3 regions of the Mesorhizobium sp. IMUNJ 23033 genome follow, and region 2 is predicted to be linked to each of the others. Evidence: riboswitches for the same ligand, from Rfam matches in the RefSeq annotation. Region 2 holds a riboswitch; each other region holds the start of a gene.

What was found. Region 2 has a riboswitch for thiamine pyrophosphate ahead of thiB (thiamine ABC transporter substrate binding subunit). Riboswitches for the same ligand answer to the same signal wherever they lie in the genome.
Region 1: another riboswitch for thiamine pyrophosphate. It lies ahead of ACFX5Q_RS26655 (YkoF family thiamine/hydroxymethylpyrimidine-binding protein); the one in region 2 lies ahead of thiB (thiamine ABC transporter substrate binding subunit).
Region 3: another riboswitch for thiamine pyrophosphate. It lies ahead of thiC (phosphomethylpyrimidine synthase ThiC); the one in region 2 lies ahead of thiB (thiamine ABC transporter substrate binding subunit).

The regions. Positions count from the first base shown of each region.
Region 1 is NZ_JBJACT010000029.1:90,284-99,676, forward strand. Features, by position in the region: gene ACFX5Q_RS26640 (DUF2934 domain-containing protein) at 1-110, shown strand, start outside; gene ACFX5Q_RS26645 (hypothetical protein) at 673-1,023, opposite strand; gene ACFX5Q_RS26650 (GSU2403 family nucleotidyltransferase fold protein) at 1,135-2,220, opposite strand; TPP riboswitch at 2,455-2,568, shown strand; gene ACFX5Q_RS26655 (YkoF family thiamine/hydroxymethylpyrimidine-binding protein) at 2,559-3,167, shown strand; gene ACFX5Q_RS26660 (ABC transporter permease) at 3,285-4,055, shown strand; gene ACFX5Q_RS26665 (ABC transporter ATP-binding protein) at 4,052-4,816, shown strand; gene ACFX5Q_RS26670 (ABC transporter substrate-binding protein) at 4,836-5,843, shown strand; gene ACFX5Q_RS26675 (helix-turn-helix transcriptional regulator) at 6,002-6,652, opposite strand; gene ACFX5Q_RS26680 (hypothetical protein) at 6,733-6,975, shown strand; gene ACFX5Q_RS26685 (hypothetical protein) at 6,972-7,307, shown strand; gene ACFX5Q_RS26690 (GcrA cell cycle regulator) at 7,399-8,193, shown strand; gene ACFX5Q_RS26695 (DUF982 domain-containing protein) at 8,229-8,498, opposite strand; gene ACFX5Q_RS26700 (DUF6456 domain-containing protein) at 8,754-9,350, shown strand.
Region 2 is NZ_JBJACT010000031.1:4,249-13,641, forward strand. Features, by position in the region: gene ACFX5Q_RS27355 (ABC-F family ATP-binding cassette domain-containing protein) at 1-20, opposite strand, end outside; gene ACFX5Q_RS27360 (thiamine diphosphokinase) at 23-667, opposite strand; TPP riboswitch at 802-916, shown strand; gene thiB (thiamine ABC transporter substrate binding subunit) at 960-1,958, shown strand; gene thiP (thiamine/thiamine pyrophosphate ABC transporter permease) at 1,967-3,577, shown strand; gene thiQ (thiamine ABC transporter ATP-binding protein) at 3,574-4,359, shown strand; gene ACFX5Q_RS27380 (M48 family metalloprotease) at 4,514-5,983, shown strand; gene ACFX5Q_RS27385 (RNA polymerase factor sigma-32) at 6,002-6,865, opposite strand; gene ACFX5Q_RS27390 (amino acid ABC transporter substrate-binding protein) at 7,193-7,966, shown strand; gene ACFX5Q_RS27395 (ABC transporter permease subunit) at 8,127-8,807, shown strand; gene ACFX5Q_RS27400 (amino acid ABC transporter ATP-binding protein) at 8,804-9,393, shown strand, end outside.
Region 3 is NZ_JBJACT010000015.1:132,667-142,059, reverse strand. Features, by position in the region: gene ACFX5Q_RS18110 (caspase domain-containing protein) at 1-2,094, opposite strand, end outside; gene ACFX5Q_RS18105 (hypothetical protein) at 2,532-3,323, opposite strand; TPP riboswitch at 3,414-3,530, shown strand; gene thiC (phosphomethylpyrimidine synthase ThiC) at 3,635-5,470, shown strand; gene thiO (glycine oxidase ThiO) at 5,467-6,468, shown strand; gene thiS (sulfur carrier protein ThiS) at 6,437-6,634, shown strand; gene ACFX5Q_RS18085 (thiazole synthase) at 6,636-7,409, shown strand; gene ACFX5Q_RS18080 (thiamine phosphate synthase) at 7,406-8,011, shown strand; gene ACFX5Q_RS18075 (hydroxymethylpyrimidine/phosphomethylpyrimidine kinase) at 8,002-8,763, shown strand.

The DNA.
Region 1 (9,393 bases), on a different contig from region 2:
CGAAAACCAAGGCTGCGCCGAAGAAGGCTGCGGCCGCCAAGTCAGCCAAACCGGCAGCCGCCAAGGCCAAGGCACCCGCCAAGGCCGCCAAGCCAAAAGCCAAGGGCTGAGCGCCGGCCACGAAATCTCTCTTCAATGACCCATGGGAAATGGATGCGGCGCGGCAGCGCCGTCTCCGGTAGAGATTGGCTGCGTTCATGGAACCTGCATTGTCGCCCCGTCACGCCGAGATTGCAGCTTAAGGAAATTAGAATAGTCTAATTAGTTTCGTGACAGCCAGCGCGCGTTAGTTAAATACACCCAGTAAAAGTCAGGTTGCTACTCCGATCGCGCCGTAGAGCAGGGCCATGCGCCGCCGCCATTCCCCGCGCGGCGACGGCCCGACCGGCGGGAACCTTTAGGCGTCGCTAATGTTGTGCTTCCAGCACCAATTTTGGGCGAAGGAGCACGTCATGAATAATATCATTTGGCTGGTCGGGGCCGTTGTAATCGTCATCGCGATCCTGAGTTTTCTCGGTCTGAGATAGGCTTGGCTCCCCAACGGGCTCCGGCCCGGCCGCGCCGGCCGATTGCGGCTGATCACTCCCGCTTCAGCGGCAAACGAACCCACTGGCCCCGCGGCCAGTGGGTTTGCATTCCCGGCCAGACCGACAGCTTTCCGCCGCTCGGCCCTCACGCATCCCAGGCATCGCTGGAGAGCGCAAAGCGGATGCCGGCCGCCGTCATGGCGAGTTCGCATTCGGTGATTGCCCGCAGGTTGCGCAGATAGCGCGCCACGGTCTGCGGCAGCCAGCCGGCACAGGCATCGACATAGGCGCGGCTGTGGACCAGCGTGCCGGTCGACAGCCGCTCCTCTTTTTCGGCGATGACTTTCAGATACTGGCGGATGAAGCGGATGTCCTCCGCGATATCCTGGCTGGCCATGCGCCAGGCGCCGGCGAGGCGCTGCCTCTGGTCGGTCGTTGCGGGAGAAAAGAGCGGGCGGGAGAGATCGGCGAAGGCGGCGTGATTTGCGGTGTTCAAGGATATCCCCTCAAAGAGAAGATATCGTACTTTACGTACGAATACTGGTCAAGTGCAATTCGTACAATATGAACGAAAGAGATGGATAGAAACCATCGGAATGCCGGCGCCTCAGGCGAGCCGCATTGGAAATCCTTCGAGCTGCGCGCCAATATCGGCAAGCGCCCTCCCGAGGATCTGGCCGACCATATCATGCCTGTCCGGATCGAGCAGGTGCAGGCCTTTCCGGAGCGCGTCGCGCCAGCTGTCGCCCCTGTTCCATGCTTCCGCGAACACGAAGGCGAGGTCATCCTGCCGGCGTGTGGCGTCAAGCGCCTTGACCAGCTGGCTCGCCTGATGGAGGTCCTTTTCCCGCTTCGCTGCGGCGCTTTGCCGGCGTGAAGCGACGATCAGCTTGTGGACGGCGTAGCGCTCGGGCGAGGGCACCAGCACGGGCACGCCCGAGCGGTGCAGGAGCACCGTTCTGACGGGGTCGCGGATGAGAAAATCCAGGAACCGCAAAGGCTGCGCGGAGACGCCTCCCAGCGACGGCATCGGGCTTGCGTGATCCGCATGGTCGTCGCTGCCCCGGTTCGGAGTGAGGAATTCGACCTTGTAGCGGGAAGCGTTCTCGAACTGTGTGGTCCGTCCGGCGTCTGTTCGGTGTGGAACCTGACGAAATGTCGGATCGATTGCCTTGAGCACCTCAATGACCGGCGGCAGACTGTCGTCCACTTCGGCCGAGACGGAATGAAATTGAGCGAAGTCTACGTCGCCTGTCTGCAGCGAGGCACCAGGCAGCCGCACGCCAAGATGCCCGGCATAGGTCTGGAAGGCGACCGTTCCGACCAAAACGGCGCGCAGGCGAAAGAGTCCGGCCTTCTCCAGGGCTTCGACCACTTCGCCGGTGAATGTGTCAGGCGCGGTCAAGCCGGCGTCGCGCACGAGGCTGGAAACCAGCTTGCGGCGGCTCTTGAGGTCGCTCTTGATCTCCTTGAAGGCGGCGACCCGTTTTGCGATCTCGGGGTCTTCGGCCGGGCCGACGTATCGCCTTGTCTTCGTCGGGCGGGTTTCCTCGAAGTACCAGTAGTCGCGGCCCTTTACCGGAACGCGGACGAAGTTGCCCGCCGTCGAGAAATAGGTCTCGAACGAGGCATCCAGGCTACGCTGCACGAGTTCGGCGTACATCGTGCGATAGGCGAGATCGATCGTTTTCATGGCTAGCACTCCGATCATGCGCCTTCCGTTATAAGAATTTGTCAGTTTTCTTATAACTGCGCGCTATCCAGCTGAATTTCAAGGATGTTATAAGAAAATGGTGAAAATCTTATAACGCGGAGCGTTGAAACCGATCTCCCCCAAGCGGGAGACTGTCAAAACCTGGCCCAACACACATTCGCGTCACGCCTCGACAAACCCTCTTCCCCAATTCGCCGAACAGTGCTTTAACCCCGGCATCCACAGGGGTGCTCCGTACGGTCGGGGCTGAGACGGGGGCGGCAAGCCCACAGACCCTAAAAGCTGATCTGGGTAATACCAGCGGAGCGAGGCGGGCTATGTTTTCTGGCGCACAGATTTCCCTCTATCCCATGGCCGATGATTTCGTCGGCGTCATCCTTGGCGCGCTTGGCGCGCTCGATCCGTATCGCGATCGGCTGAGGATCGAGACCGACGACATCTCGACCTTGCTGGTCGGGCCGCCCGAAGTGCTGTTCCCGGCGATGCGCGACTTGTTCGTCGCGGCTTCCGCCAGCGGCAAGCACTGCGTGCTGTCAGCGGCGATCTCGCGCGGCTGCCCGGGCGAGCCCGACGATCCGATCTGCCGCTCCGACGAGGTCGGCGGCCCCGTCATTCCGCTCGACGAGCGCAAGGTTGCCGCCATCCGCGCCGTGCAGGCCACCGCCGTGACCGGTCAGGCGACGGCGGCGCAATTCTCGCTCTATGTGATGGGCACTGGCGACCACATGGACGAGATCTATGGCTGCATCGACTTCCTCAAACAGTCCGGCGTCTACGAGCGCTCCAAGCATTTCTGCACCAAATTGCGCGGCGATGCCGGTGCCATCTTCGCCACGCTGAACGAAGCCTTCTGCCGCTTCGGGCCGGGCGCCGGCCACGTAACCCTCGACGTCACCGTGTCGGCCAACAGCCCGTCCGCTGTCTGAGCCATAGCGCTCGCCGCCGTCGAGGATATTTCCGTGGCTGTTCCGTCCGTCCCGTTGTCTGGAGGAGATACCTCTGGCCCTTCCCCACGAGGGGGGAGATCAGCTGTCTCGTCGGCCATCGCCAGGGCTGCACCGGCTGCCGTCTCGGTCGGGCTGCTGTTCGCTGCGTGGGAGCTCTATGCCCGCTATGGCGGCGTTAGGCCGACGGTGTTGCCGGCGCCCTCGCGCGTCTTAGGACAGGCGTGGGAGAATCGCGAGGCGCTGATGGACAATGCCATCCCGACCATCCGCGCCACTCTTGCCGGCTTTGCCTGCTCGCTCTCCGCCGCCTTCCTTTTCTCGGCGCTGGTCGACTTCTGGCCGTCATTGCGCCGCGCGCTGTTTCCGCTGCTGATCGCCAGCCAGACCTTGCCGCTGGTGGCGATCGCGCCGCTGGTCGTGCTGTGGTTCGGCTTCGGCCTGCTGCCGAAAATCCTGCTCGTGGCACTCGTCACCTTCTTTCCGATGATGGTGGCGTTGGTCGAGGGTTTTGAGGCGACCGAGAAGGAGATCGGCCAGATGCTCCGCGCCATGGGGGCAGGGCGCTGGCGTGTCTTCTGGCTGGCGCGGCTGCCCTCGGCGCTGCCCTATTTCTTCGCCGGCTTGAGGATATCGATCACCTATGCCGTGGTCGGCGCGATCTTCGCCGAATATGCGGGCGCGGCGAAGGGGCTGGGCATCTACATGCTCAACGCCAAGAACAATTTCCGCCCCGACCTGGTGCTCGCGGCGGTCGGCGTCAGTGCGGCGCTGACGCTGGTGCTGTTCGGCCTGACGGTGCTCGTCCAGCGCCTTGTCATGCCCTGGGAGCGAGCGGCAGGAGAACGCGGCGGCGAGGGGCGGCAATGACCCGGCTGGAGCTGCGCCAGGTGCGAAAATGCTTTGGTCCGCTCGAGGTACTGGCCGGCATTTCGCTCAATGTCGCGGCAGGCGAATTCGTCTCCATCCTCGGTCCGTCCGGCGCCGGCAAGTCGACGCTGTTCCAGCTGCTGACCGGCGCGGAGAAAGGCGAGGGCGAGATGCTGTTCGACGGCGCGCCGCTCGACGACCATGGCAGCCGCTTCGCCTTCATGCCGCAGCGCGACGCGCTGATGCCATGGCGCCGCATCCTCGACAATGCGACGCTGGGGCTGGAGGTGCAGGGAGTGCCGCGCCGGGCGGCGCGCGAGCGAGTCACGCCGCTCTTTGCCGAGTTCGGCCTTGCCGGCTTCGAGCGCGCCTGGCCGGCCGAGCTTTCCGGCGGCATGCGCCAGCGCGCGGCCTTGCTGCGCACCGTGGTGCAGCAGCGCGACATGCTGTTGCTCGACGAACCGTTCGGCGCGCTCGATGCGCTGACCCGCGCGGCCATGCAGCGCTGGCTGGAAGCCATGTGGCGGCGCCACCACTGGACGGCGCTGCTGATCACCCACGACGTGCGCGAAGCCGTGCTTTTGTCCGACCGCATCTACGTGTTTTCCGCGCGCCCGGCCCGCATCGTCAGCGAGATCGCAGTGCCGTTGCCGCGCCCGCGCACCGCCGACGCCAGCGCAGCGCGCGAGGCGGCCGTGCTCGAGGCCGGCATTCTCGACACGCTGCTCGGCGCCACCGATCCGCAACCCTCAGCCCAATGACCGTCCCAAGGAGATGACCATGACTGAACTCACCCGCCGCCAGGCACTGCTGCTGACGCTCGCTGCCGGTCTGCCATTCCCCGCCCGGACTTTCGCCGCTGGACAGAAGGTCACCGTCGCGCTCGACTGGACCGTCAACACCAACCACATCGGTTTGTTTATCGCCCGCGACAAAGGCTTTTACGCGGAAGCCGGCCTCGAAGTCGAAATCCTGCCCTACAGCGACACCGGCGCGGGCACGCTGGTCGCCAACCGCGTCGCCGATTTCGGTATCAACGGAACCATCAGCCTGTTCACCCAGAAGACCGCCGGCGCCGACCTCAGGGCCGTCTATGCCGTGGTGCAAACCGAGACCGGCCGCGTCGTGTTCAACGCCGACCGTAGCGCGATCAAGAGCCCGAAGGATCTCGACGGCCTGACCTATGGCGGCTTCGGCAGTGCCTGGGAGAACGCACTGATCTCGACCATCATCCGCCATGATGGCGGCAAGGGCAATTTTGAGACGGTGACATTAGGCACCTCGGCCTATGAGGCGCTGGCCAACGGCGCCGTCGATTTCACGCTCGAGGTCTCGACCTGGGAAGGCGTCGAGGCCGAACTGAAAGGCATCAGGCAGCGCAGCTTCCGCTACGCCGATTATGGCGTGCCCGACGAGCACACCACCTTCATCGCCTCCAGCGACGCCTTTCTTCAGGCCAATCCGAAAGCGGCCGTCGCCTTCGTTCAGGCGACTCGGCGCGGCTACGAGTTCGCCGTCGACCACGCGCAAGAGGCGGGCGACCTGCTGATCGCGGCCAACAAGGACGCGCTCACCAATCCGGCCCTGATCCACGCCTCGCTGAAGGCGCTGAACGACGGACATTTCCTGAGGAGCGAAGCCGGCGCCATCGGCACCATCGACAAGGCCAAGGTGGACGCGATGGGGGAGTATCTCTTCACCGCCGGCATATTGCGCGACAGTGATGGCAAGGCGCTGGAGAAGCGCCCGGATTTCGCCGGGTATTTCAGCAATGAATATTTGGGGTAGGACGAGTTTCTGATCTTCCCACTCGAGGGGAGGGGGACATGTCGCCAGGCGACAGAGGGGGGCGGCACCTCCTGACGCGACTTCCTATCGCGGACAGAATGCCGGCGTTCCATTAGCGGCGCCCCCTCTGGCCGGTCCCCTCGAGGGGAGACCACCCCTCACATATCGATCATCGACCGCTTCACGCGCCCGATGATGGTGATCGCGCCTTCCAGTTCCGGCGGCGGGATTTCCATGTAGGAGGCCGGCTGGAACGGCGGCTTGTCGTTCGGGCGGTAGCGCTTGTAGGTGGCGCGGCCGCTTTCGTCGGAGATCACATAGCAGCCATTGGTCACCAGCCGCTTGTCGCGCAGATTGACGAAGATGATGGAATCCGGCGGCGAGATCTTGTTCATCGACGGGCCGTCGACGCGCAGCGCAATCCATTCGCCCTGCTCGAGATCGGCGGCGGGTATGGTCGGATAGTCCGACAGGTTGACGACGCTGTCCTGGCTGCCGAGTTCGCCGGCGCTGATCCACGAGACGATCGGCACGTCGACGGTAAGTGGCGAGGGCATCAGCGCGGCCGAACCGGCCTCGTGGAAGCCGCCGCTTCCCGCGGGATTGCCGTCGAACAACAGCCAGCCGGGATCGACGCCGAACAGGCGGCCATATTTCTCCGCCGCCTTGCGCGACAGCGGCCGGTTGCCGTTCTCGTGGCTGATCAGCGTGTTCTTGTTGATGTCGCGCAACGCCCGCGACGCATCGCTCGGCGAGGCATAGCCCGCCTCGGCCCGCGCCTGCTGCAATCTGTGTCGAGGATCCATCATCGTACAAAATGCCTGAAATTTATCGTCCAAGGTGTACGATTTTGCTTGCGACTCTTTCGTACATATCGTACGCTTAGCGCATGATCGAGCATCCTGCAAGCATTTCCGCACTGATTGACCATTGGCCCGCCATCACCGACTTCGCCGCCGAAGTCGGCTGCGGCTACGAGGCAGCCCGGCAGATGCGCCGGCGCCAGCGCATCGCGCCGCAGCACGGGGCGCAGGTCGTCGCCGCCAGCCGCAGGCGCGGCATCGCCAGCGTCAGCTACGAGTGGCTGGCCGCTGTGGCCGCCGCTGATACCGCGCAAGGGGAGGCGGCATGATCCTGCGCCTGTCCGCCCATTTCGAATCGTCCGGGCTGTCCTCCTCCCCGGCTCGGACGAAGACCGGGGCTTTTGCCCCGGATCCGGCCCGCCTGCGGTCACCGCAGGCCGCCGGATCGGCCGGAACCGTTCCTCCCCCGGTTCCGGCCCCCTTTTCGCGCCAGGCTGGTTTGCCGAGGACCGGCGAACCAGCCGCCGCCTCCTGCATCCGCACCGAGGACGGCACCGTCATCCTGTTCGACAGGCTGACGGGCAGGGCGGTGTCCGGCCTGACCCGCGTGGCTGCCGAGGCCGCGCTCCGCCGCCTGAATGGGGCGGTGAGCCCCGCCTGAACCAACCCCTTCGAACGATTTCGCAACGGCCTTTCTGGCCGAACCCTGGCGCTCGCCCCGGGCGAGGCCTTCACAACTGACGGATCCCGACATGGCCGCTGCTTATACCGACACCGAACTCAACGCGATCGCGCTTTGGCTGAAGGATGGTCTATCGGCCACCGGGATCGCTCTGCGCTTTTCCGCCCTGCGCGGCAGCCCGGTCTCGCGCAACGCCATCATTGGCATCGTCCATCGCAACACGGGCTTGCGCGCCATCGGCTTCGCCAATCCCAAAGGCGGCCGCGCCAGTGGCCGGCCCCGGAGGAACGCGGCAAAGCCCGCGGCGGGAGGGCGCGCTGCGGGTCAAGCCAGGCCGTCCGGGCAAGCAAGGCAGTCCGGACATTCAGACCAGCCCAGACAGGCAGAGCTGGCCGGACAGGCGAGGGCTTCCGGGCAGGCTGAGGGGCAGGGCGGCGCTGGTATGCCATTCCCGCCTGCTGGCGCCTCTGCAGCCCGCACGCCGGCAAAGCCAAAACAGGGCAAGCCGAGGAAGCCGGCGCGTGCGCTGCCGCCGGCCTGGTTGTCGCCGCACGGCCTGGTCCGCGACGAGGACAAGCCCGACGCTCCTCGTTACAAGATGCCGGCGCCACCGCCGCCGGTGTCGCCCGGTCGCCAGCCGCATGTCGCCGCCATGCGGTTCATCGACTGCCTGTTCGGCCGCTGTCGTGCCCCGCTCGATCTCACGCTGGAGGAAGACCCTGACAAGGACGCGCCTGGCGCTAGGCCGGCGCCGGACATGCTGTGCTGCGGCCTGCGCACCTCGGCGACGCACTCCTACTGCAGCCACCACCACGCACGATTCCACGGCCGCCGCCGCACTTTGTTGGCGGAGCTGGCGCGATGAGCTTGTCTGGCATGCCCCTATTTCGGCATCCGGCTCTAGACGCTTCTCTCTTCGAACACCATGGCCGGGTCGTCATCGACAACGAGAATCCCGGTCACCCGGGCAAAGCCGGTGAACACCTTAAGCGCATCGTCTGGCGAGATCTGCGCGGCGATGGCGGCGCTGCAGGCATTGAGCGCACTGCGGTAGACGTGCCCGCGCCGGTCGACAGGCCAGCGCTGCAGGAGGTCGGCGGCGGCGTTGACATCCTCGATGTCCTCGATCTCGCCGTCGAAGCTGACCCTGATCGGACGTCCGGTTCGCATCGTGCCCACGCCGTTACACCTCGCTGTCGATTTTCTGGCTGCAGCCTCCAACAACGCGCGGCAATGCCGTGCGGTTGCATTGCCTGCCATGTCGCCGCCGCTTTCGCCAATCGCCGACGTTGCAGAAAAGGTCGCGCGAGTGACGCTGCCAATCTCCCCCCCCTCGTGGGGAGATGCCCGGCAGGGCGGAGAGGGGCGCGAAGGATCGCCAACCTCGCCCGCCAACCCCACGGCCAGCCCACAAGGAACCGCCCCATGAGCCGAAAAACCGCTCAAAAACCAAAACCGCCGAAATTGCCAAAGGGCGAGGCCGAGCAGGTGCGCATCCGCAGGGAGATCGGCCATGATTTCGCGCTGAGGGACGACCGCTTCGGCCGCAAGCGCCTGACAACGGGTACGCAGGAAGCGGCGCGTATCTACGAAGTCTCGAACGGCGGCTATACCTCGACCGGCGGCATCGTGCGGGTGCGCAATGTCGACCCGCTGCTGGGCATCACCTCGCTGACACGCCAGCAGCGCGAGGCGGGCATGCGCTTTCGCGGCGATTTCGAGCGCGCCTCGCGCGAAGGCCTGCGGCCGATGGCATGGGAAGAGCGCGTCGACGGCGGCCGTCGCGATGGTGGCATTCCCGACCATGTCCTGTCGGCTGGCCGCGCCCATGCCGAAGCCACCCGCGCGCTGGCACATTGGGAGGTCTCGACCGTGGTGCAGAAAATCTGCTGCGCCGGCGATTCGGTGAAGAGCCTCGCCGAACAGACCGGCGAGGCGCGCGACGTGGTGAGCAAAATGCTCAAGATCGGCCTGGACCTGCTGGCCGTGCACTATGGGATGATGGGGCGGAGGGCAGGGTGAGGGAGGTGAACTTGTGCTGCCGAAGCCCCGCAAGTAGCGGCGC
Region 2 (9,393 bases):
TTGAGAAGCGGCGGGGCCATGATCAGCTTTCAGGCAAGGGGTAGGGGTGGGCAAGCAGCAGCGCACGGCCGCTGCCCAAGGCGATTTCGAGGCGGCCCTTGACCTCGTTGGAAATGGTCAGCGACGAGCCGAACGCAACTTCGACATGGTCGAGCGGCCATTTGGCGCCAGTGACGCTCAAGCCGGCAAGGTCGGAGAAGCCGAGCACCGAAAACAGCGTGCCGTCGGCGTAGCTGAAACCGGCTTTTCCAGGCAAAAGCGGGATGCCTTCCTGTGCGCCGCTGGTCAAAAGCACATCCATCCCGCCTTCGGCCAGGCGCACCGCGAGGGCTAGGTGCAGGAAGGCGTGGTCGGCACGCTTGCCGCCGAAGGCGCCGGCGAGAACCAGGCTGGTGGCGCCGCGTTCGAGTGCGGCTGATATCGCCAGTTCGCCGTCGGTCTGGTCTTTCTCGGGCGGAAACACCTGGCGCGGCACGGCGGCCAGATCGTCCGGCAAATCCGCCGGCACGGAATCGAAATCGCCGACCCAGAGTTCGGGCATCACTCCCAGCATCCGAGCATGGCCGATGCCGGCGTCGGCGGCGATGACGCGCGTGCCCTCGATCTGGCGGTCGAGCAGTGGCGTGCGGATGAGATCGCCGCCAAGCAGGATGGTGAATGTGCTCATATCTCGTGGCCCTTACCAGCCCTGCCTGCGAAACGGAAGGCCGGGCCTCACGTGCGTCGCGTCTTTGGGCAACATGCACTGGATCCCCGGCAAAGTTCCGCTTGCACGCCACATCGGCCGGGCCTATGTGTCGAAACGCTCTAACGGGGTGCCGGACGCGATCTTCGCGGACCGGCTGAGAGGCAAACCAGCCAACCCGCTGAACCTGATCCGGTTTGTACCGGCGGAGGGATTAGACGTTTCGGACAACCCGACGCCTCAATTCCTTTCAACACGAACGAAGGAGGCGCCGATGCGCACGCTTTTATACGCACTGATCTCAGCAATCACCCTGGCTGTTACTGCACCCGCGCAAGCGCAGGACAAGCTCACCGTCTACACCTATGAGAGTTTCACCGCCGAGTGGGGTCCGGGTCCGTTGGTGAAGAAGGAATTCGAGGCCGAATGCGGCTGCACCCTCGACTTCGTCTCGGTCGCCGACGGCGTGGCGCTGCTCAACCGCGTCAAGCTCGAAGGGGCCTCGACCAAGGCCGACATCGTACTCGGCCTCGACACCAACCTGACGGCCGAAGCCAAGGCCACCGGCCTGTTCGCGCCGCATGGCGCGGTGTCCGATGTCAACGTGCCGGGCGGCTGGAGCGACGACACCTTCGTGCCGTTCGACTATGGCTATTTCGCCGTCGTCTACGATACCGAAAAGCTAAAAGTGCCGCCGAAGAGCCTGAAGGAACTGGTCGAAGGCGATGCAACCGACAAGATCGTCATCCAGGATCCGCGCACCTCGACACCGGGCCTCGGCCTGCTGCTCTGGGTCAAGTCGGTCTATGGCGACAAGGCGCCGGAGGCCTGGGCCAAGCTCAAGTCGAAGGTGCTGACAGTGACGCCGGGCTGGAGCGAGGCATACGGCCTGTTCACCAAGGGCGAAGCGCCGATGGTGCTGTCCTACACGACGTCGCCGGCCTACCACATGGTCGCCGAAAACACCGAGCGCTACCAGGCGGCGTCTTTCGAGGAAGGCGAGTATCTGCAGATCGAGGTTGCCGGCATCACTACGACCGGCGCCAAGAACCCGCTGGCGGAAAAGTTCATGGCCTTCATGACCGGACCGAAGTTCCAGAATGTCATTCCCGAGACCAACTGGATGTACCCGGCCGGCAAGACCGACAAGCCGCTCAACCCGGCCTTCGACAGACTGGTCAAGCCAACCAAGACCTTGCTGTTCAGTCCGGAGGAGGTCGCGGCCAACCGCAAGGTCTGGGTGGATGAATGGCTGGCGGTGATGAGCAAGTAGGGGTCGGGATGGTACCGGCGCGTTCGACCGATCCCCGCATCACCGCCGGCATCGTCGCGCTTTCGGCAATAGCGCTACTGATCGGCGGCGCGTTCGCCGGGCTCATCCTCGAAGGCGCACGCGACCTCTCCGGCGCTGCGTCCGCCTTCGATCCCTATCTCCTGCGCGTCGCCCGCTTCACGCTGTGGCAAGCGGCTCTCTCGACGCTGCTTTCCGTCGTGCCGGCGCTGTTCGTGGCGCGCGCCCTGTCGCGGCATCCGCGCTTTTTCGGCCGCGGCCTGATCCTGCAGCTCTTCGCCCTGCCGCTGGCACTGCCGGCCATCGTCGCTGCGCTCGGCATCCTGGCGCTCTACGGCAATGCCGGCTATTTCGCCGGCATTCTTGGCAGCCGGAATTGGCCGGGCATCTACGGGCTGTCAGGCATTCTCGTCGCCCATGTCTTCTTCAACCTGCCTTTGGCCACAAGGCTGTTCCTGGAGGCGCTGGGGACGGTGCCGGCCGACCAATGGCGGCTGGCGAGTCAGCTCGGCATGGGCGCAAGACCCGCCTTCCGGCTGATCGAATGGCCGGCGCTGCGCGCGGCACTCCCCGGTATTGCCGGGCTTGTCTTCATGCTCTGCATCACCTCCTTCACCATCGTGCTGACGTTGGGCGGCGGGCCGGCCGCCACGACGCTGGAGGTCGCCATCTACCAGGCGCTGCGCTTCGATTTCGATCCCGCGCGGACCGTAACGCTGACATTTCTGCAGATCGCGCTCACCTTCGTCGTCGTGCTGGCCTTGATGCGGCTCGGCGTCAACACGGTTGGCGATGCCAATCTGCCGGTGGCGCCGCGACGGTATCTTTCCGCCGGCATGGCCGAGACCGCGTTGAACGTCACCTTGATCGGTCTGGCCTTGCTGTTCGTCGCCGGGCCGATGGCCGCGACGTTGGCCGCCGGGCTTGGCGCCGATCTCGGCCGGTTGGCGGGCGAGGCTGCCGTGCGACAGGCGACGGTGACCAGCGTCGTGCTTGCCTTGCTCTCGGCGGTTCTTGCGGTGGCGCTGTCGTTGTCGCTCATCATGGCGCGGCGAGCACTCGCGCTGATGCGCGGCGTCGGTCCTCGGACGCTGCTCGAACATGCCACCGACACCGGCGCCGGCTTTGTGCTGGTCGTGCCGCCCATCGTCGTCGGCGCCGGCTGGTTCCTGCTGTTGAGTGCGATCAGCGACGTCTTTGCCGTCGCGCCTGTCATGGTCGTTGCCGTCAACGCGGTGATGGCAATGCCCTTCGCCATCCGTGCCGTGCGTCCCGCCTATGATGCGGCGAGCGAACGGCACGAACGGCTTTGCGCGCAACTTGGCATCTCAGGCTGGAGCCGGCTCATTCTGGTCGACTGGCCGTCGCTCAGGCGGCCTCTGGCCACAGCCTTCGCCTTCGCCATGGCCTTGTCGCTCGGCGACCTCGGCGTCATCGCGCTGTTCGGCAGCGATTCAGTGCAGACCTTGCCTTATCTTTTGCTGGCGCGCATGGGCAGTTACCGGACCGCGGACGCCGCCGGCTTGGCCTTGCTGCTCGGCATGGTTTGCCTGGCGCTCGTGCTTGTCGCAGACCGGCTGGGGCGGGGAGAACGAGCATGACGCCCACCCATGATGGCGCCGACGTGAAACACGGGGCAGCAGTGCGGCTGGACAATGTTTCGTTCAGCTACGGCGAGGCGTCGTTTCTCTTCAATGTCCAGTTTGCCGCTTCCAGGATCACCGCCATCATGGGGCCAAGCGGCTCCGGAAAATCGACGCTGCTCAATCTGGTGGCCGGTTTCGAGGCGCCAGGGTCGGGCCGCGTGCTGATCGGCGAGGCGGAAGTCAGCGCCGCTCCGCCTTCGGTCCGGCCAGTGTCGATGGTGTTCCAGGAAAACAATCTGTTTGCCCATCTCCCGGTGGAGCGCAATGTCGGGCTCGGCCGCTCGCCGTCGCTCGGCCTAAGCGGCGCCGACCGCGAGGCGATCGCCGGGGCACTCCAGCGCGTCGGCCTTGCCGGCAAGGAAAACCGCCTGCCGCGCGAGCTCTCCGGTGGCGAGCGGCAGCGCGTCGCACTTGCCCGCGTGCTGGTGCGCGACCGGCCGGTGCTTCTGCTCGACGAGCCATTCGCCTCCCTCGGACCGGCCCTGCGCGACGACATGCTGGATCTTTTGGCCAGTGTCCATGCCGAGCGGAAGATGACGGTTCTGTTCGTCACCCACCAGCCCGAAGATGCGCGCCGCATCGGCCAAGATATGGTGTTTCTCGACAATGGCGCGGTCGCCGCGGCGGGGACGGCGGCCGATTTCTTCGACGGCGCTGGACCGGAAGCCTTCCGGCGCTATATCGGCTCGGGACCGGTCAACACCGGATCACGAGATATTGCCCGGAAGCGGACATAATTTACGGCCAAACCGGGTTTGGACGATGCGGCGTTTGCTTGCCTTGACCAGAGGAGTGTGGCTAGGTCCGGCCATACTGGTCCGGCATAGGCCGTGATTTGCCGCAAACAACAGAAGGGACGCCGATCTGCCGACCGGCAAGGACAGACTGTTGATGAAGCCGCTGGCGCGATTCCTTGCGCTGGCCGGCTTGGCCGTGGCGCTGGCAAGCTGCCAGATGTTCACGCCGCCGGATGTGCAGGAATCCGGTTTCCAGCCGTCCGACAGGCCCGTCACCGTCGACAATGTCGTCGCCAACAGCAAGCTCGCCGAGATGGCGAAGGCGCAGCATCCGCGCATCCTCGCCACCTATGGCGGCGAATATTCCGATCCCAAGCTCGAGCGTATGGTGGCCAAGGTCGTCGGCAGCCTGACCGTGGTGTCTGCCAATCCGACCCAGACCTATCGCATCACCATCCTAAATTCGCCCAACGTCAACGCCTTCGCGCTGCCTGGCGGCTATCTCTACGTCACGCGCGGCCTGCTGGCACTGGCCAATGATTCGGCCGAGCTTGCCGCCGTCATCGCGCACGAGATGGGCCACGTCACCGCCAATCACGGCCTGCAGCGGCAGCAGCTGGAGGCCGAGGAAGGGCTGGCGACCAAGGTCGTCTCCGATGTGCTCGGCGACAGCCCGACCGCCAAGGCCGCACTCATCCGCGGCAAGCTCAGGCTTGCGCAGTTCTCGCGCAACCAGGAGCTCGAAGCAGATGCCATCGGCATCAAGTCGGTCGGCGAGGCGGGTTATGATCCTTACGCCGCCGGCCGCTTCCTGCAGTCGATGTCGGCCTATACCGATTTCCGCTCGATCAGCGGCGCCACCGATGCCAGCCTCGACTTCCTGGCGACGCACCCCAACACGCCGCAGCGCATCGACCTGGCACAGCGGCATGCCCGTCAGTTCGGCCCGCCGGGCGTTGGCACGCGCGACCGCGATGCTTTCCTCGCCGGCATAGACGGCCTGCTTTACGGCGATACGCCGGAAGAAGGCTATGTGCGCGGCCAGACCTTCCTGCATCCTGGCCTCGGCGTGTCGTTCACCGTGCCCGACGGCTTCGTCATCGACAATTCGGCCGCCGCCGTGACGGCGACCGGCCCGGGCGACATGGCGATCCGCTTCGACGGCGTTTCGATCGACAAGAACCGCCCGCTGACCGACTATATCCGCAGCGGCTGGGTGGCCGGTCTCGACGATGCGAGCGTGAAGCAGGAAACCATCAACGGCAACGAGGCGGCGACAGCGCATGCCGGCGCCGACGGCTGGCAGTTCGACATCGCGGTGATCCGCGCCGGCGGCCAGGTCTACCGGCTGCTGACGGCGGCACCCTCGGCCAGCACCACGCTCGATCCGGTGGCGCGCTCGGTGAGCGGCTCGTTCCGCATCCTCAGCGCGGCCGAGAAGGCGGCGCTGAAGCCGCTGCATATCCGCGTCGTCACCGTGCAGGCGGGGCAGACCATGGGCTCGCTCGCCGCGCAGATGGTCGGCGTCGACCGCAAGCTCGACCTGTTTAGGGTGCTCAACGCGATGTCGCCGGGCGCCGCCGTTTCGACCGGCGACAAGGTCAAGATCGTCACAGATAGATAAGGTTCAGGACGGCAAGGTTCAGGCGGCTGTCGCCATGAATTCGGGGTTCTGCTCGACCAGCGCAACCTTCAGCTTTTCCATGGCGCGGGCTTCGATCTGGCGGACGCGTTCCTTGGAAATGCCGAGCGCTTCGCCAAGCGACTCAAGCGTTGCGCCCTCGTCGGTCAGACGGCGCTGCTCGATGATCCTGAGTTCGCGGGCATTGAGCGCGCCGAGCGCTGCCTTGAGCCATAGCGAGCGGCGTTCGATGTCGATCGTGTCGCCGACAATTTCGTCCGGCAAGGGATCGTCCGAGATCAGGAAATCCATCCGCTCGGCCGTGCCGGCATCGTCGGCAAGCGGCGCGTTGAGCGAAGAGTCGGGAGCCGAGAGGCGGGAATCCATCATTGCCACGTCGGCCTCGGAGACGCCGAGCGCGACGGAAACTTCGCGGTAGAGTGAGGCGTTGGAGATCGGTTCGGCACCGTTCGCAAGCCGGGCGCGCAGGCGCCGCAGGTTGAAGAACAGAGCCTTTTGCGCCGAGCTGGTGCCGCCGCGCACGATCGACCAGTTGCGCAGGATGTAGTCCTGCATCGAAGCGCGGATCCACCATGTCGCATAAGTCGAAAACCGCACCTCGCGGTCCGGCTCGAAACGCGCCGCGGCTTCCAGCAAGCCGACATGACCCTCCTGGATCAGGTCGCCGAGCGGCAGGCCGTAGTGGCGAAACCGCGAGGCCATGGAAATGACCAGCCGCATATGCGCGACGGTGATCCGGTGCAGCGCCTGCTGGTCGTTATCTTCCTTCCAGCGCAAGGCCAGAAGATGCTCCTCCTCGCGCTCGAGATAAGGAGCCTTCATCGCCGCGCGGACCATGGTTCGTCCTGCCGTGTCTTCGATCATGCCGCGCTCCTGTTCCGGGTCTTGCCGGCGGGCTCGCCACCGCGATCTTGTCGGCGCTTCGGTTGAAATGTCGGCGCTGCGCCCTACAACAGCAAAACTCGCCACGCCGAGGAATGTTCCCCGGCGCAATCGCCCTGCGGTTGGACGGAGTGGAGCGAAGCGGGAACGCTGAAGGTTTGCGCCGCGTTCGTCGGTGTGGATTTTGAGAATGGGATTTCTGAAATGATCTATCTTTGAAATCCGATTCCTTATTTTGCCGAGCTGCATCTGCCAGTTTCCAGCCCTTCACAAAGTGCCGACCACCGGCCAAGACGGGATCACAGAAAAATGAAATGGCTCACTTCGCTCATCGTTGCCGGAACGCTGCAGGTTCTGGCGGTTACGTCAGGCCACGCCGGCGCCAACCTCGACCAGATCAAGCAGGCTGGCGTCATCAAGGTCGGCACGGAAGGCACCTATGCGCCCTTCACCTATCATGACGCTTCCGGCGCGCTGGTCGGCTTCGACGTCGAGATCGCCAAGGCGATCGCCGACAAGCTCGGCGTGAAAGTCGAATTCCTCGAAGGCAAGTGGGACGGGCTGATCGCCGGCCTCGACTCCAACCGCTATGACACCGTCATCAACGAGGTCGGCATCACCGATGCGCGCAAGGCGAAGTACGACTTCTCCGATCCCTATATCGCCTCCAAGGCGGTGCTGATCGTTCGCGGCGACAACACTGACATCAAGAGCTTCGCCGATCTCAAGGGCAAGAAGTCGGCACAGTCGCTGACCTCGAACTTCGGCAAGCTCGCCGAGACCAACGGCGCCGAGCTCGTCGGTACGGACGGCTTCGACCAGTCGATCCAGCTGCTGCTCACCGGACGTGCCGACGCCACCGTCAATGACAGCCTGTCCTTCCTCGACTTCAAGAAGCACAAACCCGACGCCAATGTGAAGATCGCGGCGCAGGAAGAGAACGCCGACTATTCCGGCGTGATCGTGCGCAAGGGCGATCCGGAACTGGTCGCCGCCATCAACAAGGCGCTGGCCGACATCAAGGCCGACGGCACGTACAAGAAGATCGCCGACACCTATTTCGGCCAAGACGTCTCGCAGTAAACGCATTCTTCTCGGGCGGGCCGATACCGGCCCGCTTTCCATATTTTGCGGTGAGCCGTCTTTGACGGCTCGCCGGTTTTCGCATGATATCCGGTCCTGTGTCCGCGCCTCGACGGATGCGGGCTGATGCACCGTAGATGATCTGGCAAGGAGGCCTTCTGTGCCGCACTGGCTGCAACTGATGCTGGACTCCTTGCCGACGCTGTTGTGGGCGGCGCTGATCTTTACCGTGCCGCTGACGCTGCTGTCGTTTGCCTTCGGCCTCGCCGCCGGACTGGTCACGGCGCTGATCAGGCTGTTTGGCCCGAAGCCGTTGGTTGCCGTGGCCCGTTTCTATGTCTGGATTTTTCGCGGGACGCCGCTTCTGGTGCAGTTGTTCCTGATCTTCTACGGCCTGCCGTCGGTCGGCATATTGCTCGACGCCTTTCCTGCCGCGTTGATCGGCTTCACGCTCAACATCGGCGCCTACACGTCGGAGATCATCCGCGCCGCCATCGGCTCGGTGCCGAAGGGGCAGTGGGAGGCGGCCTATTCGATCGGTATGAGCTGGAGCCAGGCGATGCGGCGCACGATCCTTCCGCAAGCCGGACGCGTCGCCGTGCCGCCGCTGTCCAACACCTTCATCTCGCTGGTCAAGGATACGTCGCTGGCCGCCGCCATCACGGTGCCGGAAATGTTCCAGGCGGCGCAGCGCATTGTTGCCACCACGTATGAGCCGCTGATCCTCTATGTCCAGGCTGCGGCGCTCTATCTGGCGCTGAGTTCGGTGCTGTCGGCGCTGCAGACGCGGCTGGAGGTACGACTCAACCGCTATGGCGGCTTCCTGGAGGCGCGCTCATGATCGGCCTCACCAATATCGAGAAGCGCTTCGGCGACAATCTTGTGCTGAAGGGCGTCACCGTCGCCATCGAGGAGGGCGGCGTCACCGCCCTTGTCGGCCCCTCCGGCGGCGGCAAGAGCACGCTTCTGCGCTGCATCAACCTGCTGGAGATCCCGACCTCCGGCACGGTGCGCATCGGCGATGAGACGCTGGAATTCCGCCCGGGCACCAAGGTCGCCACCAGGGACATCCGGCGCCTGCGGCTGCAGACCGGCATGGTGTTCCAGAACTTCCAGCTGTTCCCGCACCGCACCGTGATCGAGAACGTCATGGAAGGGCTGGTGACGGTGCTGAAATGGCCGGTTGAGAGGGCGCGCGAACGGGCGATGGCCCTGCTCGAGAAGGTCGGCATGGTGCACAAGGCCGATGCCTGGCCGGCGACGCTGTCGGGTGGCCAGCAGCAGCGGGTGGCCATCGCCCGGGCGCTGGCGCCGTCGCCGAAGGTGCTGCTCTGCGACGAGCCGACCTCGGCGCTTGACCCGGAACTGGCGCAGGAAGTGGTCGACGTGCTTGGTCAGCTCGCCAGCGAAGGCACGACCATGGTGAT
Region 3 (9,393 bases), on a different contig from region 2:
GGCCCGCCCGCTCGTTGAACCTCCACCTGAAGCATCTTGCTTGCGAGCGACCTTCTTCAGTTTGCCGTTGGGCGAGATCAGCCCATCGAGCGCCGACGGGTTGTTGGTCTTGAACTTCTGCTGGGGGCTCTGCCCGTTCCCGGCCGGCGCATCATTGCCGGTTGGGCGCTTGCTGAACTTGGCATTCTTGCCCTGTGCATTGGCCTGCCCGTTCGTCGTGCCTGCGCCCTGCCCGCCCGTCACCGCACCGCCGGCATTGCCGGTCGCCGCAGCGTTTCCGCCTGTCACGCCTTGCTTGCGCGATAGTTTCCTTGACTTGTCGTTGGGCAGGTTCTGACCGTTGAGGGCCGGTGGCCTGCCATTGACAAGCGGCAGCGTCTTGCCGTCGGCTCCGGGCAAGGCATGGCCGGCCGCGAGCTTGTCGGCCGGCAGCGTCTTCGACAGCGGCGTCGCTCCGCCCGGCTGCCGGCCTGGTGTCGAACCTTGGCGGAGCTTCGTCGGCACGCCGCTCGAGCTCTGCTTGGCCAGCGTCGTTTCCTTCTTCTGCAGGAAGGGCGGCAGCGCGACCTTGGTCGCAAGCGCGGCCGCACCGAGGCCCACTGCGACACCGGTCAGCTTCTGGCCGGTGGTGAGGCCGCCCTGATTGTTGGTCTCATTGATCGTTGTGTTGTTGATGATCGTAGTGTTGTGGATGTTGTTGAAGATGACATTGCTCGGCGGCGGCACAATGTCGTGAGGCGGATTGACCCACAGCGGCACAGGCACGAAGACAGGCGTCGGCAGAAGGAAGATTCCGACCGGCGGCGGTGGTGGCGGCAGCACGATGAACTCCGGCGGCGGCGGCGGCAGGAAGATCACCGACGGCGGCGGCGGTGGCTCGAAATCGAACTCGGGGTCATCGAAATAGAGCACGGGCCGGTCGACATAGATAATTTCTTCCGGCGGCGGGGGCGGCACGTCATAGACATAGACGGTGAAACCCTGCGGCGGCTCCAGGGCGGCATCGAAATGCTCAAGCCGGCGACGCGCATCCCAGGCATGGGGGCCGTGCGGGTAGCGCTCGAGATAGGACCAGTAGGCTTCGGGCGTATCGCGCAGCCAGGTCTGGCGCCAGGTGATCGCCTCGCGCCGCGCCGCGATGATGGCGCGAACACGCTTGGCCATCGGGTCGTGAGGATAGGCGACGAGGAAATCCTCGTAGCCGCGCAGCGTATCGCGGTCGAGGGCCGCGACATAAGCGTCGCGCGCGTCGAAGTCGCGGATCTCCCTGGTCCGCATCGTCCGGACCGCCGCCGCTGAAACCTGCGGCGCCGGAGCATCCGGACCACGATCGAAGAAGACGAAGGGTGCGGTGATCTTGGAAGCGTCCCAGGGCAATTCCGCGCCTTGCGTGACGTCGTTGACGCGCAGCCGCGTCCGGTCGAACACGTCGCCCAGCTGCAAGCCACCGTCGCGGATCATCTCGGCGAGCGCCTGGGCATAGGCGCCGTATGGGCCCTTGCCCTCGGGCGCGACCGTGCCCGGCGCGGCGTTGAAGGCGATAAGCATGTTCGGGTCGGGATCGACCAGCGCGAGGCCGCCGGCGAGTGGCTGGTTCGACTGCGCGAAGGAGTTGGGCCGTGCCGCATCGAGCACGACGATGTTGACCTTCGTCGGCAGCGCGGCGAGCGGCTTGGTGAGGTCGGAAACCCGCACCGCCGCCATCGCCGCGTCAGCCGCATTGGCAATCTGGGCGTCGACCGGCACGAAATAATTCTCCCCCTCGAACTGCACGCCGTAGCCGGCGAGGTAGACGAAGACGACCGCGTCGGGACCGGCGGCCGAGACCTTACCGAGGAAATCACGGTATGCGCCGCGCAGCGACTCCTGATCAACGTCGCGCGCGCCGACCACATCGAACCCCGCCGCCTGCAATGTCTGTGCGATCAGGCCGGCATCATTGGCTGGCGTCGCGAGCGCGCCCGACGAATAGCCGGCATTGCCGATCACGAAGGCGATGCGCTTTTCGCCTTGCGCGAGCGCCCCGGCAGTCGAGGCCATCGCGAAGACGGCGAGAACGACGAAGAAGGCGAGGTATTTCGAGACCGTCTGCATCACGATCGACCATTCAGGTAAGAGCACGAGAAGGACATCTCCCGCCGGGAGACCGGACTAGAACGTCGCAAAAAGGCCGCTTTGCGGCGCGATTTCGGCTCGTTCCGGTTCAACCGGGGAAGAACAGCTACCTCAACGGAAAGTGATCGCCATCCGGCGCCTGTGCAGGGCAGGCCATGGTAGGCGCCGCTGTCACTTTCCGACAACCAGGAACGGATCGGTCCCGACGCCTCCGCACGTGTTCCAGGGTGGTCTTCGAGCGACTAGGTGGCGGCTTCAGCATGGGAGTTTCTTGTGTTCGCGACTTATATGATCGCTATCTCTCTGTAGCGACGACAATAGTCTGCAGTCTGCGTGACGCAGTCCCCTTCGAGGCAAATCGGCACCAGCACAAGAGAGGGCTGATGATGACCGTTTCTCGCCCAAATGAGACAGACCTATATAGCTTGGTAGATGGCCGCGGCGAGGGCCGAAGGCCCACCCGAATAAGCCGAGATCAATTGCGCAAGTGTCGGGTTGATCGACTCCAGTTTCGTGTTCACCGCCTCGACGGAGTTGGCAGACGGTGGCTTGTTCGCCGCGGCAGCCAGGGCGGCTGCTACCTGAGCCAGCGTTGGGGGTGTGCTGCCCGGCTGCGGCGACAGATAGTTCTGCAGAAGACCGGCATAGACGACGGCAACCTTGCCGATTTCCGACTTTGCGGAGGCGTGTGCCAAGGCGCTCGGCGAAGCATGCATGAAGCCGTTCAAGGCGCCCAGCTTGCTCGCCGAACTGTCATTCGCGCTCGCCGACATATTGCTGGCCGCGTTTGCGCTCTTGCCGGCCGACTGGCCGTTTCCATTGCCATTGCCGTTCTTGGCCAGAGCGGGAGAGGCGACAACGGCCGTGCCTAGCAGCACAGCGGCAATTGATTTCGGAACGGTACGCACAGGATGTGATCCTCCAGCTTGATGCCACTGGACGATTTTTCCGTCGGTTCGTGTTCCGAATGTGGCCACCATATCAAACATTCGTGAGCGGCAGGTGGGATTATGGGATGTGGTCCACCAATGTTTGTTGTTGCGCGCGTGTGAGGCACAGCTGCGCAAACTCGACTGATCGGCTCCATTGAGCTGGAGGGTCGAAATTTGAAACAGCGCGGCCTGTGCCCTCGTCAGAGTTGCGCTGACGGTCGCGCAGCGAAGGCCGAGAATAAGACCCTGCATCGTCGTGACTTGTCCCCGACGCATACACGATCTCCTCCGCTCGGTTTGATTGGCCGCCGATCACCGCCGCGGCCGAACGCGCTTGACAACATGGCGCCAGCCCGTTCAATTTGACGCATTCACCAGGGGAGTCCCGGCAAGGGGCTGAGATACTGCTGGCTTTCGCGGCGCAGTGACCCGTTGAACCTGATCCAGTTCATACTGGCGTAGGGACGGTGCAAGCGCTTTGCGGGAGTTCACGCCCGAGGTCCTGTCGCAAGCAGGGCGGCCAAAGCGTCTTTTCATCCTTCCGGCACAGAACTGGGTCTCCAATGCACGAGCAAAGGAGCCTCAAGATGAATGCCCTCACCCCCACCGTATCGACGGGACCACTGCCCGCCTCACGCAAGATCCACAAATCCGGCCTCCTCCATCCGCGCATCAAAGTGCCGATGCGCGAAATCTCCGTCCATCCGACAGCCGGCGAACCGCCCGTCACCGTCTACGATCCGTCCGGCCCCTATACAGACCCGACTGTCGAAACCAGCATCGATAAGGGCCTTGCCCGGCTTCGCCACGAATGGATCATGGCGCGCGGCGATGTCGAAGCCTATGACGGCCGCCATGTCCGGCCGCAAGACAACGGATTCGCGGCGGGCGAGCGCCTGACGCCGGAGTTTCCCGTTCGCAACCGCCCGCTCAGAGCCAAGGCCGGCAAGGCGGTGACCCAGCTTGCCTATGCGCGCGCCGGCATCATCACGCCAGAAATGGAGTTCGTTGCCATCCGCGAGAACCTTGGCCGCGAGATCCTGCGCGGCAAGCTTGAGCGCGACGGCGAAGCCTTCGGCGCGGCGATCCCAGACTTCGTCACGCCGGAATTCGTGCGCGACGAGGTGGCACGCGGGCGGGCGATCATTCCCGCCAACATCAATCATCCCGAGAGCGAGCCGATGATCATCGGCCGCAATTTCCTGGTGAAGATCAATGCCAATATCGGTAACTCCGCCGTCACCTCGTCGATGGCCGAAGAGGTCGAAAAGATGGTCTGGGCGATCCGCTGGGGCGCCGATACGGTGATGGACCTGTCGACCGGCCGCAACATCCACAATATCCGTGACTGGATTGTGCGCAATGCACCGGTGCCGATCGGCACGGTGCCGCTTTACCAGGCGCTCGAAAAGGTCGGCGGCATCGCCGAGGATCTGACCTGGGAGGTCTACCGCGACACGCTGATCGAACAGGCCGAACAGGGCGTCGACTATTTCACCATCCACGCCGGCGTGCGGCTGCATTATATCCCGCTGACCGTTGACCGGGTCACGGGCATCGTCTCGCGCGGTGGCTCGATCATGGCCAAATGGTGCCTGCATCATCACCGGGAAAGCTTCCTCTACGAGCATTTCGCCGAGATCTGCGACATCTGCCGCGCCTATGATGTGTCCTTCTCGCTCGGCGACGGCCTTCGTCCCGGCTCGATCGCCGACGCCAATGACGCGGCGCAATTCGCCGAGCTGGAAACGCTCGGCGAGCTGACGCAGATCGCCTGGGCGAAGGACTGCCAGGTGATGATCGAGGGGCCTGGCCACGTGCCGATGCACAAGATCAAGGAGAACATGGACAAGCAGCTGGCCGTCTGCGGCGAGGCGCCGTTCTATACGCTGGGGCCGTTGACGACCGACATCGCGCCTGGCTACGACCACATCACCTCAGGCATCGGCGCCGCGATGATCGGCTGGTTCGGCACCGCAATGCTCTGCTACGTCACGCCGAAGGAGCATCTCGGCCTTCCCGATCGCAACGACGTCAAGATTGGCGTGATCACCTACAAGATCGCCGCCCATGCCGCCGACCTGGCGAAGGGCCATCCGGCGGCGAAACTCAGGGATGATGCCCTTTCCCGCGCACGCTTCGAGTTTCGCTGGGAGGACCAGTTCAACCTGTCGCTCGACCCGGAAACGGCGCGATCCTTCCACGATAAGACCCTGCCCAAGGAGGCGCACAAGCTGGCGCATTTCTGCTCGATGTGCGGGCCGAAATTCTGCTCAATGCGAATATCCCACGACATCCGCGCCGAGGCACAGAAAGAGGGCATGGCGGCAATGGCGGCGAAATACCGCGAGGGCGGCGATCTCTACGTGCCAGCGGAAGAGAGCGGCGCACCGCTCATGCCACAGGCGCATGAACCATCATGAAGGTTCTGGTCAAAGGGGCCGGCGTCGCCGGCCTCACCGCTGCCTTCGAACTCGCCACGCGCGGCGCGGCGGTGACCGTTGCCGAGGCAAGGCATAGCCTTGGTGGCAACGCGTCGTGGTTTGCCGGCGGCATGCTGGCGCCATGGTGCGAGCGTGAAAGCGCCGAGCAGCCGGTGCTCGATCTCGGACGCGATGCAGCCGATTGGTGGGATGCCGCGACGCCGGGCCAGGTGACGCGGGCAGGAACACTGGTCGTGGCCGCGCTGCGCGACGCGGGCGAGCTCGACCGCTTCGCCAGTCGCACGTCAGGCCATCGGCGTGTCGATGAGTATGAAATTGCGCTCCTGGAACCCGACCTCGCCGGCCGCTTCCGGCGCGGACTGCTGTTTCCTGGCGAGGCCCATCTCGACCCGCGCGAGGCGATGGCGGCACTTCATGACAGGCTCGTGGCCATGGGTGTCGAATTCCACTTCGGCGCCGATGCCCGGCACATTTCCGGCTTCGATCGTCAGATCGACTGCACGGGTATGGCGGCAGAAGACGACGGGCTGCGTGGCGTTCGTGGCGAGATGCTGATCCTGCGCACGCCTGAAGTCTCGCTGTCGCGCCCGGTCCGGCTGCTGCATCCGCGCTTCCCGCTCTACCTGGTGCCGCGCGCCGACCACCGTTTCATGGTCGGCGCGACAATGATCGAAAGCCAGTCCCCAGAACCGGTCACGGTCCGATCGATGATGGAGTTGCTCAGCGCCGCCTGCGTACTCCATCCGGCCTTCGGCGAGGCCGGTATCGTCGAGACAGGCGTCGGTATTCGCCCGGCTTTTCCCGACAATCTACCGCGTGTCGAAGCAAGCGGAAACACGATCGCAATCAACGGGCTTTATCGCCATGGCTTTCTGCTTGCACCAGCCATGGCGCGCCAGGCGGCCGAGCTTGTCTTCAGTCACGACAAACCCGTGGAGTTTGCACATGAAACTGATCGTCAACGGCGAAGCGCTTGAGACAGCCGCCACATCGCTGGCGGCGCTGCTTACCGCGCTCGACTATGAAGGCGATTGGCTAGCAACGGCCGTCAACAGCGACCTCGTGCACAAAGCCAACCGGGCGGAGTTCCAGCTTAGCGACGGCGACCGAATCGAAATCCTCTCGCCGATGCAGGGAGGCTAGCATGTTCGATCTTCTCGGAACGACGCTAGCCTCCCGGCTGCTTCTCGGCACGGCTCAATATCCTTCGCCTGCCATCCTTGCCGATGCGGTCAAGGCCTCGGGCACGTCGGTGGTGACCGTCTCTTTGCGCCGTGAAATGGCTGGCGGCAGGGCTGGCGAGAAATTCTGGTCGTTGATCCGCTCGCTCGGCACAAGGATCCTGCCCAACACTGCCGGCTGCCACTCCACCAAGGAAGCGGTCACGACCGCGAACATGGCGCGCGAAGTCTTCGGTACGACCTGGATCAAGCTCGAAGTGATCGGCAACCACGATACGCTGCAGCCGGACGTGTTCGGCCTGGTCGAAGCCGCCCGCATCCTGTGCGAGGACGGTTTTGCGGTATTCCCCTACACCACCGACGACCTTGTCGTCGCCGAGCGGCTGCTGGAGGTGGGCTGCAAGGTCCTGATGCCGTGGTGCGCACCGATCGGTTCCGCCCTCGGCCCGGTCAACATCATGGCACTTCGCTCGATGCGCGGACATTTCCCTGGCGTCCCGCTGATTGTTGATGCGGGGCTCGGACGGCCGTCGCACGCGGCCACCGTCATGGAACTCGGCTTTGACGCCGTGCTCCTGAACACGGCGGTCGCCAGGGCAGCTGATCCGGTCAGCATGGCGCGTGCTTTCGGCAAGGCGGTCGAGGCCGGTCGTGAAGCTTTCAGTTCGGGAATGCTCGAACCGCGCGACGTCGCCGTGCCATCGACACCGACGATCGGCAGGGCAGTTTTTTCATGAAGCTCGATCCCTTCTACCTGATCGTCGACAGCGCTGCCTGGATCGAACGGCTGGTGCCGCTTGGCGTTAAGCTGGTTCAGCTTCGCATAAAGACCATGGATGAGGCCGGGTTGCGCGCGGAGATCCGCAAGGCGAAGGCCTTGTGCGCCCAGCACCACTGCCAGCTCATCGTCAACGACCATTGGCGCCTGGCAATCGAGGAAGGCTGCGACTTCGTCCACCTTGGCCAGGAGGATTTGCAGACCGCCGACCGTTTGCGGATTCAGGTAGCCGGCGTGAGGCTCGGACTGAGCACACATGATGATATCGAGCTGGAAACGGCGATAGCTGCCGCGCCCGACTACATCGCGCTCGGCCCCATCTACCCCACCATCCTGAAGAAGATGAAATGGGCCCTGCAAGGCGTCGAACGGATCAACGAGTGGAAGCGCCGGGTCGCACCGATTCCCCTGGTCGCCATTGGTGGCCTCAACCCGGACCGGCTCAACGGTGTCTTTGCGGCTGGCGCGGACAGCGCGGCGGTGGTGACCGACATCACGCTGAACGACGACCCCGAAGCGCGCACGCGAGAATGGATCGAAAAGACAGACCAATGGCGCTGAGGCGAGAACCGTATGTGCTCGTCGTTGGCGGGTCGGACTCCAGCGGCGGAGCCGGAATAGCACGCGACATCGAGACAATCGCTTCCATTGGCGTGCGCACCTGCCTTGCTGTTACAGCGCTAACAGTGCAGACGCACGAAGCCGTCACCGCAATCCATCCTTTACAGCCCGATCTGGTGGCCGATCAGATGCGCGCTGCGCTGCAGGCCAACAAGGTGGCGGCCATCAAGATCGGCATGGTCGCAACGGCTGAGATCATCGCTGCCGTTGCCGCCGTGCTGCGCGAAAATCCGCACGTGCCAGCAGTGCTCGACCCCGTACTGGCCTCCACTTCAGGCCGGGCTCTGCTGGAAGCAGGCGCCATCGCCGTCATGAAGCGCAATCTGATGCCGCTTTGCCGTCTCGTCACACCCAATCTCATCGAACTGGCGCTCCTTGTTGGCGCGGAACTGGCGGTGGATGAGGACGGCGCAGTATGGCAAGGCCAAGGATTGCTGGCCGCCGAAGCGCAGGCCCTGCTGATCAAGGGCGGCCACGCATCGGGATCTCGATCAACCGATATTCTGTTGCGCTTCGATCAAGCACCGGTCCGCTTCGACATGCCGCGCCTTGCCACATCGATGCGCGGGACGGGTTGCATGCTAGCCAGCGCGATTGCGGCGCATCTGGCGAAGGCGAGCCCACTCGAAGACAGCGTGCGCAAAGGCAAGCGGTTTGTTTTCGAGAATCTGCAGAAGAATGCAGCCACATGACAGCGACATCAGCGAGCAAACGATCAACATCAATGGCGGCTAGCCGTGAGCTCCTGATGGTTTCGACTGTCCGTACTCGTGGACGAGGAGTATATTCAGTTCCCACCCCGCAAACGGCCTCGGTCGACAGTTTCTTCAGTTGTTTGCGGTTCCGCCCTCGCGTCTCTCATCCGCGCGACGGAATTGGTGCCTTCTTACCGCGGCCGCCAAAGGATGAGCGCTGAAAGAGCTAGCAGGATGATGTTGAGCGGCACGACCGAGGCCTCACCATCGAGACAAATGAAAGATTATCGCAGCGGCGTTGATCGTAATCGGTATTTCTTGCTGGCTTTCGAGCCGCCCGCCTGGGGCATATAATTTTGATTCCTAGCCGTCAAAATTTCAAACTGAGACACCACCCTCCGGCGGTGACCGGATGGCCCGCCTATCATGCCGCGACGCTTTTGAATATCTATCTCTACGGGTATCTGAACCGCATCCAGTAGAGCTGCCGGCTGGAGCGCGAGGCTCCTTGTCTTGTGCCGCGACCTGAACCTGTTCATACGGGCCGTCGTGGTCCTCGACGCCAGCAAGTCGTCTCGCGAGGCGAGGGCGCCCGGATCGAAGTGATTGCCATGCCTACGAACCGGG